3 regions of the Heyndrickxia sp. FW510-T9 genome follow, and region 3 is predicted to be linked to each of the others. Evidence: riboswitches for the same ligand, from Rfam matches in the RefSeq annotation. Region 3 holds a riboswitch; each other region holds the start of a gene.
What was found. Region 3 has a riboswitch for thiamine pyrophosphate ahead of thiW (energy coupling factor transporter S component ThiW). Riboswitches for the same ligand answer to the same signal wherever they lie in the genome.
Positions count from the first base shown of each region.

Region 1: it holds a riboswitch for thiamine pyrophosphate, as region 3 does, so the genes downstream of both, thiT (energy-coupled thiamine transporter ThiT) here and thiW (energy coupling factor transporter S component ThiW) in region 3, are expected to answer to the same signal.
Region 2: it holds a riboswitch for thiamine pyrophosphate, as region 3 does, so the genes downstream of both, thiM (hydroxyethylthiazole kinase) here and thiW (energy coupling factor transporter S component ThiW) in region 3, are expected to answer to the same signal.

Region 1 is NZ_JBYSWK010000025.1:27,568-31,861, forward strand. Features, by position in the region: gene AC3WJF_RS13660 (transglycosylase domain-containing protein) at 1-1,584, opposite strand, end outside; gene thiT (energy-coupled thiamine transporter ThiT) at 1,979-2,560, opposite strand; TPP riboswitch at 2,810-2,914, opposite strand; gene AC3WJF_RS13670 (histidine kinase N-terminal domain-containing protein) at 3,080-4,189, shown strand.
Region 2 is NZ_JBYSWK010000061.1:7,321-11,614, reverse strand. Features, by position in the region: gene AC3WJF_RS20405 (NUDIX hydrolase) at 1-69, opposite strand, end outside; gene thiE (thiamine phosphate synthase) at 151-801, opposite strand; gene thiD (bifunctional hydroxymethylpyrimidine kinase/phosphomethylpyrimidine kinase) at 798-1,604, opposite strand; gene thiM (hydroxyethylthiazole kinase) at 1,620-2,426, opposite strand; TPP riboswitch at 2,504-2,614, opposite strand; gene AC3WJF_RS20385 (ATP-binding protein) at 2,707-4,290, shown strand.
Region 3 is NZ_JBYSWK010000047.1:3,292-7,585, forward strand. Features, by position in the region: gene AC3WJF_RS18405 (GTP pyrophosphokinase) at 1-272, shown strand, start outside; RNA gene ssrS (6S RNA) at 814-1,011, shown strand; TPP riboswitch at 1,437-1,538, shown strand; TPP riboswitch at 1,623-1,725, shown strand; gene thiW (energy coupling factor transporter S component ThiW) at 1,894-2,415, shown strand; gene tenA (thiaminase II) at 2,439-3,110, shown strand; gene AC3WJF_RS18425 (ABC transporter ATP-binding protein) at 3,183-3,914, shown strand; gene AC3WJF_RS18430 (ABC transporter permease) at 3,901-4,294, shown strand, end outside.

The DNA of each region.
Region 1 (4,294 bases), on a different contig from region 3:
CATTTCATCTGAGACCTTTTTACTTGTAACGTTTGTTTCCTTCGGTTTTCTTTCGGCAATTATATTGCCAGTAGGTCCCACAATCTTTGTAATAAGATGGGCATCATAGCGTTTTCCGCCATTAGCAAAAACCGAAAATGCATCAGCCATTTGCATTGGTGATACACCTTTATTCATCCCACCAAGAGCCAACCCTAAATTTCTATCTTCGTTTGTTAATGGAATCCCAAAACGTTTGGCGGCATCCATTCCTTTATTTATCCCTATTTCATTTAAGAGCCATACCGCTGGTAAATTGATAGAATTTTCAACCGCTTTATACATAGGAACTTCTCCGAGATACTGCCCATTATAATTTTTTGGAGCATAATCTCCGAAGGTCATTTTCTCGTCCTTCAAAGAGGAATTTGGTGTATACCCTTCTTCTAATGCTGGGGTATACACCACTAAAGGCTTGATGGTAGACCCTGGTTGTCTTTGCAGCTGAGTTGCACGGTTAAAGCCACGGAATACTTTCTGGCCTCTCCCCCCTACAAGGGCTCTTACTCCACCCGATTTCGGATCCAGTAAAATCCCTCCGCTTTGTACTAAATCTCCGCCTCGTCCCGCTGGAAATAACGAATCATTTTGGTATACATGCTCAAGTCCGGATTGAATGTTTTGATCCATTTCCGTATATATGCGATATCCTCGTGTTAAAATATCATCTTGTGTCAACCCGTAAAGATTGGTTGCTTCATTTAATACTGCATCAACATAATAAGGATATTTGCCTTTTAAAGGATCTCCTCCTCTATCTTTTAAAACTAATTTCTCGTCAACTGCCTGTTTGTATTGCTCATTAGTAATGTAACCATATTGTTTCATAGCTCCCAAAACAACATTTCTACGTTGTATTGCACGGTCCATATGATGGTATGGATCCAATGCAGATGGTGCATTGATGATTCCGGCTAATGTAGCAGCCTCACTCAAATCAACATTTTGTACATCTTTTCCAAAATACGTTTTAGCTGCATTTTGAACACCATAAGCGCTATGCCCGAAATAAATTTGGTTTAAATACATTTCCAATATTTCATCTTTGGAATAATACTTTTCAATTTTAATCGCTAAAAATAGCTCTTCAATTTTACGTCTATATGTTCTTTGAGGTGAAAGAAGTGCATTCTTCGTTAACTGTTGGGTAATCGTACTTCCGCCAGCAGTAACACCACCAGCCGCAATGTTTTTAAAAAAGGCGCTTGTCATACCTCGAAGATCGAACCCACCGTGATCATAGAATCGATGGTCCTCAATAGAAACAACGGCATTTTTCAAATTATCCGGCATTTGTTTTATAGCGACCCCTTCTGTTCGATTAGCTGAAATTTTACTAGCAAGATCACCATCTTTATCATAAATACCCGTAGATTGTGATAGTCCTTTTTTCAATAAGCCCACATTAACCGTACTCGCAAAATAAGTAAAGAAACCTAAAAAACCTAACACAAAAAGTGATAGGGCCAAAAGCATTATTTGATTCATGTGTGCTTTTTTCCATAACCGTTTTACAGCTGACCAAAATTGCTGTAACCGTTCCATGTTGTTCCCTGCTTTCTTTATTTCATTTGGAATATAAATCTCCATACCAATATTTTCAAATATGATATAACTCTTGTTCTATGCTAAAGGATATTATGGAACTAAAAAAAAATCAACGAAAAATTTAAAAGAGGAAGCGCATTGCCCATCGGCGTACGGATTTCGTAGTCTTCGACTGAGATAAAGGAAACATAAAGAGGTAGTTCACGAGCTATTGAAATTGGCACTTCAAATTTCACCGAGTGAAATTAGTATTACCAATTTCACCTGATGTTGACTTATCGTAGGGAGGAGACGGAGAAATACGCTAGCTGATAGGGGTTGGAGCTAGATCCCAATCTATTTGTAAATAGTTTTATTTTAAAAAATAGAAGGAAAGGGATACCCTTTCCTTCTATTTTTTAATTCCTCTTAAAATAAGTCTTGGTGATATTATAAGAATAAAAATAACTAATATAACACTTAGAATAAAGCTTGGGAGCAAATAACCTCCATTATAAAGGAAGGAATAAATTCCTACTGGCTGTCCTTTTGGTGCATAGTTCCCGAAAAAGACAATACCCGTATAAAAATGAACGGCAAATCTAAGCAAGCTTCCAATAAATATCCCAATAACAGAAAATGTAATCCACTTTACTTTGTTAGAATCGATTAATCCATTACGGACTTGGCTTGCAAATATACCCGCAAAACCAATTACTGTAAACGCAACAAAATAATCTAAGATACCTTGAGTTACGGTATAAATTTTCGGGAATCCCGCTACGAATTGTAGTAGACCTAAAAGAAATCCGGTCAATAATCCGCCCTTTACTCCCCATCTAAAAGCCATAATAAAAACTGGAATCATCGCTAATGTGATAGATCCACCTTCTGGCCAAATTGCTTGACAAATTAAACCTGAAACAAGGTCTAACAAATAGGCAAGTGCACCTAGTACTGCAACTTCTACAAGAAATAACGTCTTTCTATTCACTTTTTTCCTCCCCATTTCCCTATATAATAAATTTTCAACTGAATTTCCCTAAATAGGGACTGGGAAAGATAAACCTCTGTATTGTTTTTGATAAAGGCTGTTTTCGTAAAGTTTGTTGTTTTTGAAAATAAACAATGGACCGTTCCTTTCCACGTTTATAATATTATTAAAAGCAACAATTCTTTAAAAAAGAGCCTTCATAAAAAAAAGCAATACAGGACGGTTTTTAGGAAAGTCCTTGTATTGCTTCATTCCATCAAACCACAGTCCCTGCGCTAGCATTATCTAACAGGTTCATAGGGTCAGAACTCATTCGTTCACTCTCAGCCATTATTGGCTCCCCTTGTGGGAATATTCATATTGTCATAATGACTATACTACGAAATTATTTTTTTGACAATACATTCAATTTACTACTTAACTAATAGGTTTAATAAAAAGTTTGGAAAGTTTTTGATAATTTTGATATATTTAAATTAAATTTTCTTTTTTAAAACTAATGCATTGGAGGTGACAAAAATGATTCCGTTAAAGGATGTTATTTCTGATTTTCTAGAAGGACGTCGAGATGTACTATTATCCATATGGAATAATGAAAACCGCATAAATGAGAATGATCCATTTAAGGAAGCTATGCCTCTCAATGGAAGAACTATGTATGATATCGTAGTACAATCGATCACAAAAAGTAAGAGTCAAATTGATGATCTTTTGCAGCCATTGGCTAAAAAGCTTGCAGAGGAAAGAAGAATCGCAAATATTAATATTGGTGAATTTGTGTTCAATGTAAATATTGGCAGAGCGATTATTTTCAAAGATTTATACTGCCAATATCCACTTTGGAACGAGCTGCTTCCTGCCATTGACCAAATAAATTATACATTCGATCAATTACTATATTATACGGTATCCTATTATTCCGAAATGCAAGATACGATTATTAGGGAAAAAAGCCAGTACATCAATACCACTCATCAAGATCGACTAACACTTCTTGGACAAATGACGTCTAGTTTTGTTCATGAATTTCGCAACCCACTAACATCTATTCACGGATTTGTTCAATTATTAAAAGCAGACTATCCAAGACTTCCTTATTTGGACATCATATATAACGAACTGGAACAATTAAAGTTTAGTATCTCCCAATTTCTAATGCTTTCCAAAAAGGAAATTATCGAAAATGAAAAAACAACAGTTCAGCTCAATGATTTAATAGAACAAGTAGTATCATTTTTATATCCTCGAATATTAGAAGTAAATGTAGATGTGCAAAAAGTATACAAAAAAAATTACAGTATCCAAGGCTATCATGATGAAATCAAACAAGTTCTTATCAACATTATTTTTAATGCGATAGATGTCCTACTTAATATTAATCACCCAATCATTCAAATACGATTGGATGAACAAGATCAATTTATAACTTTAGAAATCGCCAATAATGGACCTAAAATCCCCGAAAGCTTAATAGAGCATATTTTTGAACCATTTGTATCCCAGAAGAAAACAGGGACTGGCTTAGGATTATATGTTTGCAAAAATACTATAGAGAAGCATGGTGGTTTGTTAACATGCGACTCGACAGATGATTGGACTGTATTTAAGATACTTCTTCCATATACATAAAAAATGATATTGTACAATATCTATACATATGGCTGTTTTCTTATGAATTTTTGGTTTTCGCAAATCGTTATAAATACTAATCTAGAGTATCTTCGGGGCATCTTT
Region 2 (4,294 bases), on a different contig from region 3:
TTTCACACGGTTGAGCATAAGAATGTGCTCTCCTTTTTTAATAAAGCAAATAGTATATTTGTACTCCATGGGTATCTCCTCCATTCATAAACTATTTTTTCTTCATTATAGCAAAAACGAGAGCAGGGATACCCGCTCTCTTGTTCCGTGCTATTTAACTTGTTGCCACAAGCTTTGCGCCGCTTGCGTAATGTCGGAAGCCTGACTGATTGCGGTGATGACAGATACCCCATCCGCACCAGCCATTATAACCGAATTCGCATTTTCCACTGTAATACCGCCGATTCCTACCATAGGAATCGTAATACCCTTCTTTCGGAAGTGTTGAATATGCCCTGTTCCTTGAACTGCTTTCGCATCTTCCTTTGTTTTAGTAGGAAAAATCGGTCCTACTCCAAAATAATCTGCACCTGCCTCTAGCGCCAACACTGCTTCTTCCATCGTATGAACGGATACACCTAGAATCATATCCCCAATCTTGTTGCGAACGTTCTCTACAGGTTCATCTTCTTGGCCAATATGTACCCCGTCCGCCTGTAAGGAAATCGCTAAATCAATATCATCATTCACAATGAATGGGATCTCATGTTCTTTGCAAATTGCTTGAAGTTCTTTTGCAAGCATAAATTTTTCGTCACCTGTTAAAGCATCGTGACCTTTTTCGCGAAATTGAAATAAGGTAATCCCTCCAGCAATGGCTTCCTTAAGTACACTTACAGGACTTTTATTGCAATTGGGACTGCCCATAATAAAATATAGTTTTAATATATCTCTTAACCTATCTGTATTGATTCTTGTCATTTAATCAAACTACTCCTTTTTTTATACGCCCAATGATTCGTTGGGCCGTGTCCGTTCCCTAGTGGGAAATTTTCTTCAATTGCAGCTTGGATAAAATCCTTTGCTGTTGCAACCGCCTCATACACCTTTTTGCCTTTAGCAAGTTCCGCAGTAATAACTGCCGAAAACGTACAACCCGTTCCATGAGTATTTTCCGTATTAATTCTTTTTGATTTTAAATAAGTAAATTCACTACCATCGTAAAAAAGATCTACTGTCTCTAATGGATCCGTGTCATGTCCGCCTTTAATGACAACATTTTTTACGCCTAATTCTATGAATCTTTTTGCCGCTTCTTCTTTATCTTTTGTTGTTTTAATTTCCATGCCGATGATGACTTCCGCTTCTGGAATATTCGGAGTGATAATCAATGAAAGCGGGATAAGCATTTGTTTTAAAGCCGATACTGCTTCCTGTTGCAATAATGAGGCTCCTCCTTTTGCAATCATCACAGGGTCAACGACAATATTTCTCCAATTGTTTATGGCAATTTGCTCAGAAACTGCTCGGATTATTTCGGCATTAAACAACATTCCTGTTTTCAATGCATCTACTCCGATATCAGCGGCTACCGATTTAATTTGCTCCACTACTGCTTCGGTAGATATAGGAAATACCGCTTGAACATCTAATGTATTTTGAGCCGTCAAAGCTGTAATTGCCGACATCCCATATACACCAAGCTCTTGAAAGGTTTTTATATCGGCCTGTATGCCTGCCCCTCCGCCACTATCTGAACCTGCTATTGTTAATGCTTTTCTCATCTATTGCACCTTCCCTTATCTTTTTTCCACTGAAGTCTTTTCGATAATGTCTTGTTCGGAAACAAGTGAAAGTTGGTTAAGAAATTCGATTTGAAAACTGCCGGGACCTTTTTCAGTTGTTTTGTCTGCTGCCAATTCAGCAGCAATTCCATAAGTTGATACTGCAGATACCGCTGCAATGATTAAGTCCTTTTCGATTGCAGCAAATGCACCAATGACAGATGTTAGTAAACAGCCTGTTCCTGTCACTTTCGTTAAAATAAAATTTCCGTTTCGAATAATATATGTAGACTGGCCATCCGTGACGATATCTTCTTTTCCAGTTACAGTGATTAATGTTTGCAGTTTCCTAGCAGCAGAAATGGCAAGATCAATGCGGTTTCCATGAATTTCCCCCGCATCTACTCCTTTCACAACTGCCTCTACTCCTGAAATATTTGCTATTTCAGCGGCATTCCCTCTTATAATAGATATTTTCACTTCACCAATGATGCGTTTTGCCATCTCGGTTCGATACGGTGTTGCACCCGCTCCAACCGGATCAAAAATTACTGGAACTCCATTGGCATTAGCAGATTTCCCTGCAATAATCATCGACTCCACCGCCGCTGAATTTAATGTTCCCATATTCAAAACTAGCGCACCGGCTATTTTTGCCATGTCCGCCACCTCTTCAGGTGCATAGGCCATCACAGGAGATGCACCTAATGCCAAAAGTCCATTGGCTGTAAAATTTGTCACTACCACATTCGTAATATTATGAACAAGCGGATTTTCCTTTCTTACCGTCTGTAAAGCGTTACTTATTATCATTTTATCCATTGTTGCTCCTCCTTTTAGTTAAATGCAAAAAAGCCAGATCCATATATGGACCCGGCATCATTAGTAAGAGTAAAAGAATCAAAACTCCACTACTTTCCTCCGCTGGTATAACCCAGATCAGGTCCAAAGGGTTAAAAAACTTACTGTTTTTCTCTCAGCCCAAACACAGGGCACCCCTAGTAGTCATCTTATATATTCTTTTTTATCATCATAGTCCCCAAACATAAATATGTAAAGAAATTTTATTGGTGCCTGATACCAAAAGAAGGAATATTGTGGTATGTTGTCAAAAATTAATAGTATATATACGATTATGTGGAAAGTGGTTGATGCTATGAGTACCGAATTGGAACAAATTGGGCAAAAAATTATGGATAATTGTATATTATTAGCGAATAAGTTGCAGGACAAACAAAGAGATGATGAGAAAATTGCTATGCTTAAACATCTCTCAAATATCCAAGATAGCTTCTTTCACTGTCTAGGCTATTCTTTGTATCATGATGAAAATTCCTCATTTACAAAACTAAATGAGTGGGTTGATTTACACCTAGAACAGACTCATTTATTCTATAAACAATTACGAAAACAATCCCTTTTTCCAAGTCATTATTATAAGTCGGTAATTATGGATTTTTTAGAAGAGGAGCTAGAATCGAGTAACATTTCTCCACATGTTCTAATTCAAGTTATCAAAAAAATAGATATGCTTATTCAATATACTTCCAATACTTTTTCCAATCGAATGAAGCCATATATAATAAAAGAACTGCGTAAATATGCTTCATCTCTTGCAGAAGAAAATTTAACTCTCCGTGAACTAAATGAAGTAAAAAATGCATTAAAAGAGGCTACAATTCTTGTCATTACCGATAATAAAGATAACATAAAATATGCTAATAAAAAGTTTTGTCAAATTACTGGATACAATGAGAAAGAAGTGATTGGTCAAAATCATCATAACCTATTAAATTCCGGTTTCCATCCAAATGACTTTTATAAAACAATTCGGGATCATATTAAACAAGGCATCATATGGAAAGGAGAAATCCGAAATAAAGCAAAGGATGGCAGCTTTTATTGGGTGGATTGTACGATTGTTCCTTTTAAGGACCGTAACGGGAAAACCTTTCAACAAATTGCTATTCAACATGATATAACGGAGCAAAAAAGTACCGAGGAAATGCTACAAAAGACGGAAAAATTATCACTGGTAGGCGAATTGGCGGCTGGCATAGCTCATGAAATTCGTAATCCACTGACCACTATTCGAGGTTTTGTACAAATTCTTGATCGTTTCTCAGAAGAAAAGAAATTTCTTTATTCTAAAACTATTCTGGAGGAAATCGATCGGATTAATTTCATCGTTAGCGATTTTATGGTATTCGCAAAACCACATACTGTTCAATTTAAAGAATGCAATCTTAGTGAAACAATAGAAACCGTCGTTCATTTACTAACTGCTGAAATGGCTATGAAAAACGTAGAAATTATGAAGTCATTTCAGCAAAAAGAAATTTTTGTATACGGTGAGCGCAATCAATTAACACAAGTATTTTTAAATTTTCTCAAAAACGCTATTGATGCATTACCAAATGGGGGTAAAATTAATATTACAAGTTCAATATGCGCAGAAGACGTAATGATTTCTATCCAAGATAATGGAATAGGGATGTCCAAAGAACAAGTGGATAAAATTGGAGAAGCCTTTTATACTTCAAAAGTAAACGGGAATGGTCTAGGCTTAATGGTCAGCTATAAAATTATAAAAAATCATCATGGGCGAATAATGGTCGAAAGTGAATTGAACAAAGGCACAACTTTTAACATCGTGCTTCCTTTGCTCCAAAAAGCAGTAACTTGAATCT
Region 3 (4,294 bases):
AGGACCCAAAAATGAGTGGATATAAAAGTCTGCACCTGATTGTAGAAACTCAAGTCATCCTGTCCAAAGAAATATTATGGGTTCCTGCAGAATTACAAATTCGTACATCCGCTATGGATTTTTGGGCATCCACGGAACATAAACTAAACTATAAATATCAAGGCGAGACTATACCTGAAGAAGCTAAAAATCAGCTCATAGAGCTTGCTAAAACTTCTTTCTTAATGGATAAGGAAATGTCAAGATTAAGAGGAAAATTACTATCCAATTAAGTAAACGAAGAGACATAAATCCCCGAATCGTGACACTTTCCTCGTTCATTTTCGTGAATAAACGCATTATTTTCTTAAATTTAATTCTTACAAAAATAATTGTCTTTAGGATAGTTATTGTGAATTTAAAAGGGACTTCGCTAACATGACTGCTTTATAATTACGGTTGATAAATACAGCAATATATAAAATTCAACGTTACGAAAAATTAATCGGATATCAAAATGAGCTAGATTATCTCAAGCTCATTTTTTATTTGGCTGTCTTCGTAAAGTTTTTGCTTTTTTAGCGTAATTTAACTTTAACAATCTGAGGTCCTGCAGGAAAAAGAGGGAAGTGGGAGACCCCACAGGCGGTAACGTCGAGGAGCTCCATCCCTTCCCGCAGAAGCAAGTGCCTAGAGCGGAAATCTACGTACAAACTTTATATCCTTAAAAAGACACAAGGGTTTCAGCAAGTTCAAAGACTTCCGATTCATTATTAAAAATTGAGTGGAAAACCTTTCATTTGATTTTTTATCAAAAGGGGAGTAATATAATAACACAAGCTGCGTTGTACGTAATCATAATAAAGTTTTAACCTTTGAGCTGTAACAGGGAGTTTAATATCGGAACGGGAATGACAGGCCTTTGTCTATACGACATGGAGGACACGCAGAAACGTTTCTGAGAACACCCACTTTGAGGAGTGGTGGTTTAAAACTTTCTTATCATTAAATTACGGCAAAGGCGGCTCCTTACATAATGAACCAAGCTAGTTTCTAAGCGAAACTGGCTTTTTTTGTTTTTATAGTAATGAATAGAGCAATGAACTTAGCTAGTTTTCTTATGGTGCTTAACCTTTGCAAAATGAAGTTGGTACAATGCAAATAATTGAGGAAATAATATTGCAAATTTCGTGAACAATATGTTGGATTTTGGATATTATAAACTAATAAGTTGCATTAAACCAACAAATTTGAATGAATATAAAAAATATGAAAGGAGTGTTATCATGAAAGAAGTAGAATTACGGAAACAAACTACTCAAATTTCAACTAAATTTATGAAAGAAAGATCTAAAAGATTGATGATCACCTTATCACCCATGGTTATTTTACTAATATAATAAAATTTGTTCTTTTCTTTTCTAAAATATGTGCTACTATATGTATATAAATGAATATTTGATCACTAGGGGAGTCTGAATAGACTGAGACGGATATGATCTGGACCCTTTGAACTTGATCCAGTTAGTGCTGGCGTAAGGAAGTGCATGATTTTATAACGATAACATTCTTTTTATCATTGTAAATGCAACCCGTCCTTGCGTGAAAAAGGGCGGGTTTTTTGCGCATTCCAATTAAATATTAATATTTGCTAGGGGAGCCGAGTGGCTGAGAGAAATCGTTGGATTGAAACCCTTTGGACCTGATCCAGATAGTACTGGCGTAGGGAAGCGGTCGATTGATGTTGGTTTATACAACTTAGATTAAAACCGCTTTCTTATTAGAAAGCGGTTTTTTTTCCCATATTAGTGATTATTGTTGATTTATAGCCTTATGAATACATGTGAACGTGTACGCATAAGACGTTAAAAATGTTTTTAAATTTTAATAAGCAAAATGGAGGAGTTCTTTATTATGAGTAAGGTAAAAAAAATGACATTAACTTGTGTGATCATTGCCATCACCACATTAACTAGCAATATGGTGTATATTCCAGTTGGTTTTGCAAAGATATTTCCTATTCAGCACATGGCAAATGTTTTAACGGCAGTTCTCTTAGGACCGATGTATTCTGTTGCACAGGCATTTATTGTATCCCTAATTCGGAACATGGCGGGGACAGGTTCGATTTTCGCTTTTCCAGGAAGTATGATTGGTGCCTTCTTATCCGGAATTTTGTTCATGAAAACGAAAAAGCTTTTGTGGGCATTTGCTGGTGAAGTAGTAGGGACTGGTATTATTGGTGCTATTTGTTGCTATCCGCTAGCCACACTTATCCTTGGTCAAAAGGTAGCTGTTTTTGGATTTATCCCGGCATTTATCGTTAGTTCTTTTGGAGGTGCGGTTATTGGAATAATTGTTTTAAAGGTGTTGCTGAAGAATCAAGCACTTCAAGGATTTATTCGCAAATATAGCATTTTCAATCGTGAGCTTTAATTCACAGGAAGGAGCGATGAAAAATGACTTTTTCCGAAAGGTTATTTCATAATGTTCAACCAATCTGGAATCAAAATCACCAGCATCCGTTTGTACAAGGAATAGGGAGTGGGACACTTTCAAAAGAATTGTTTAAAGAATATATGAAACAAGATTATGTATATTTGATCCAATATGCAAAGCTCTATGCCATTGGTGTTCAAAAAGCAAATGATCTTGTATCAATGACAAAGTTCTCTCACCTATTACATAACATTCTACATTTTGAAATGAATGTACATCGGGAATATGCTAGTCAGTTTGGCGTTACAGTGGAAGAACTGGAGCAAACAAAACCGACTCCAAACAATTTAGCGTATACGAGTTATATGTCTAGTGTTGCCCAAAATGGAACGCTTGCGGAGTTAATTTCATGTTTGCTGCCTTGTGCGTGGGATTATTGGGAAATAGGAAAGCATCTAAAAAAACAATATGGATCTGGGTTGGAACATAATCCGTATAAAACTTGGATTGAAACATATTCCTCCGATCAATTCGGTTCCATTGCCCTTTGGTTAATCGAGTTATTAGACGAAATAACTTTAGGGAAATCAGAGGAGGAACTAGCTGTACTGGAAAATCATTTTCAAACTACATCAAAATATGAATATTTATTTTGGGAGATGCTTTATAACGGTCAAGATTGGCCGTTATAGAAGAATCCTTTCTTATACATATTCATTCTAGGTAGATGGAAAAAAGAGCTTTTCAAGAAGGGAAACAGTAAAATGACACTTCAATTGGATAAGGTTTCTTTTACCTATGAACATAATCCAATCATTAGCAATTTTTCTTTAACGGTATCAAAAGGAGAGTTTGTTAGTTTAATAGGAAAAAGCGGTTCAGGCAAAAGCACTATCTTAAAACTAATCGCCGGCCTGCTTCAACCGGAGATGGGACAAATTTTGATAAATGGAGTGATTCCGACTCCTGGAAGCTCCGGATATATGCCACAGCAAGATTTACTTCTTCCGTGGAGGACTGTATTAGAAAATTTAATGCTGTGTTCAGAAATTCGAAAGGGAAATTCTTATACAAAGGAAGAAGTAAGAGACTGGCTTCAGAAAACGGGACTTACAGAATGGGAAAATGCGTTACCTAAACAGCTTTCTGGCGGAATGAAGCAACGTATCGCTTTTTTGCGTACCATTTTGACAGGGTCAGAAGTACTGTTATTAGACGAACCATTCGGAGCGCTGGATGCTTTTACAAAGCGGGATATGCAAAAATGGCTGCTTTCTATTTGGCAAGAACTCGACAAAACGATTCTTTTTATTACACACGACTTAGAAGAAGCGATTCTTTTAAGTGATAGAATTCTTATTCTTCATCCACAACAAGGAGTGGAGGAATTCAAAGTAGATTTACCTAGACCGAGAGAAGCAGAGATGATTTATACAACAGAAATGGTTGAATATCGTCAAGAACTAGAGAGAAGGATTACAGATGGACTGGTTTAAACGTTTTAGACAACAATACGGTTTATTTATCATCGTTTCCATTCTTTGTTTGTTGATTTGGCAGTATCTCGTACATTCAGGTAGAATCCCCTCGTTTATCATTCCAACACCTATATCGATTGTGCAAATGATGATACATTACCCACATGAATTATTTGTCGTTCATTTAGGAGCAACACTAAGAGAAGTTTTAATAGGTTTTTTTCTTGCACTTATTGGAGGTATTGGAATAGCCGTGACCATGTATTTTTCAAAGCCAATTGAGAAAGTAATGTATCCGATTGTCCTTATCTCACAAACGATTCCTATTATCGCTCTTTCTCCAATTTTTATTCTTTGGTTTGGCTATAGCCTTTGGAGCAAGGTGGCGGTAACTATTT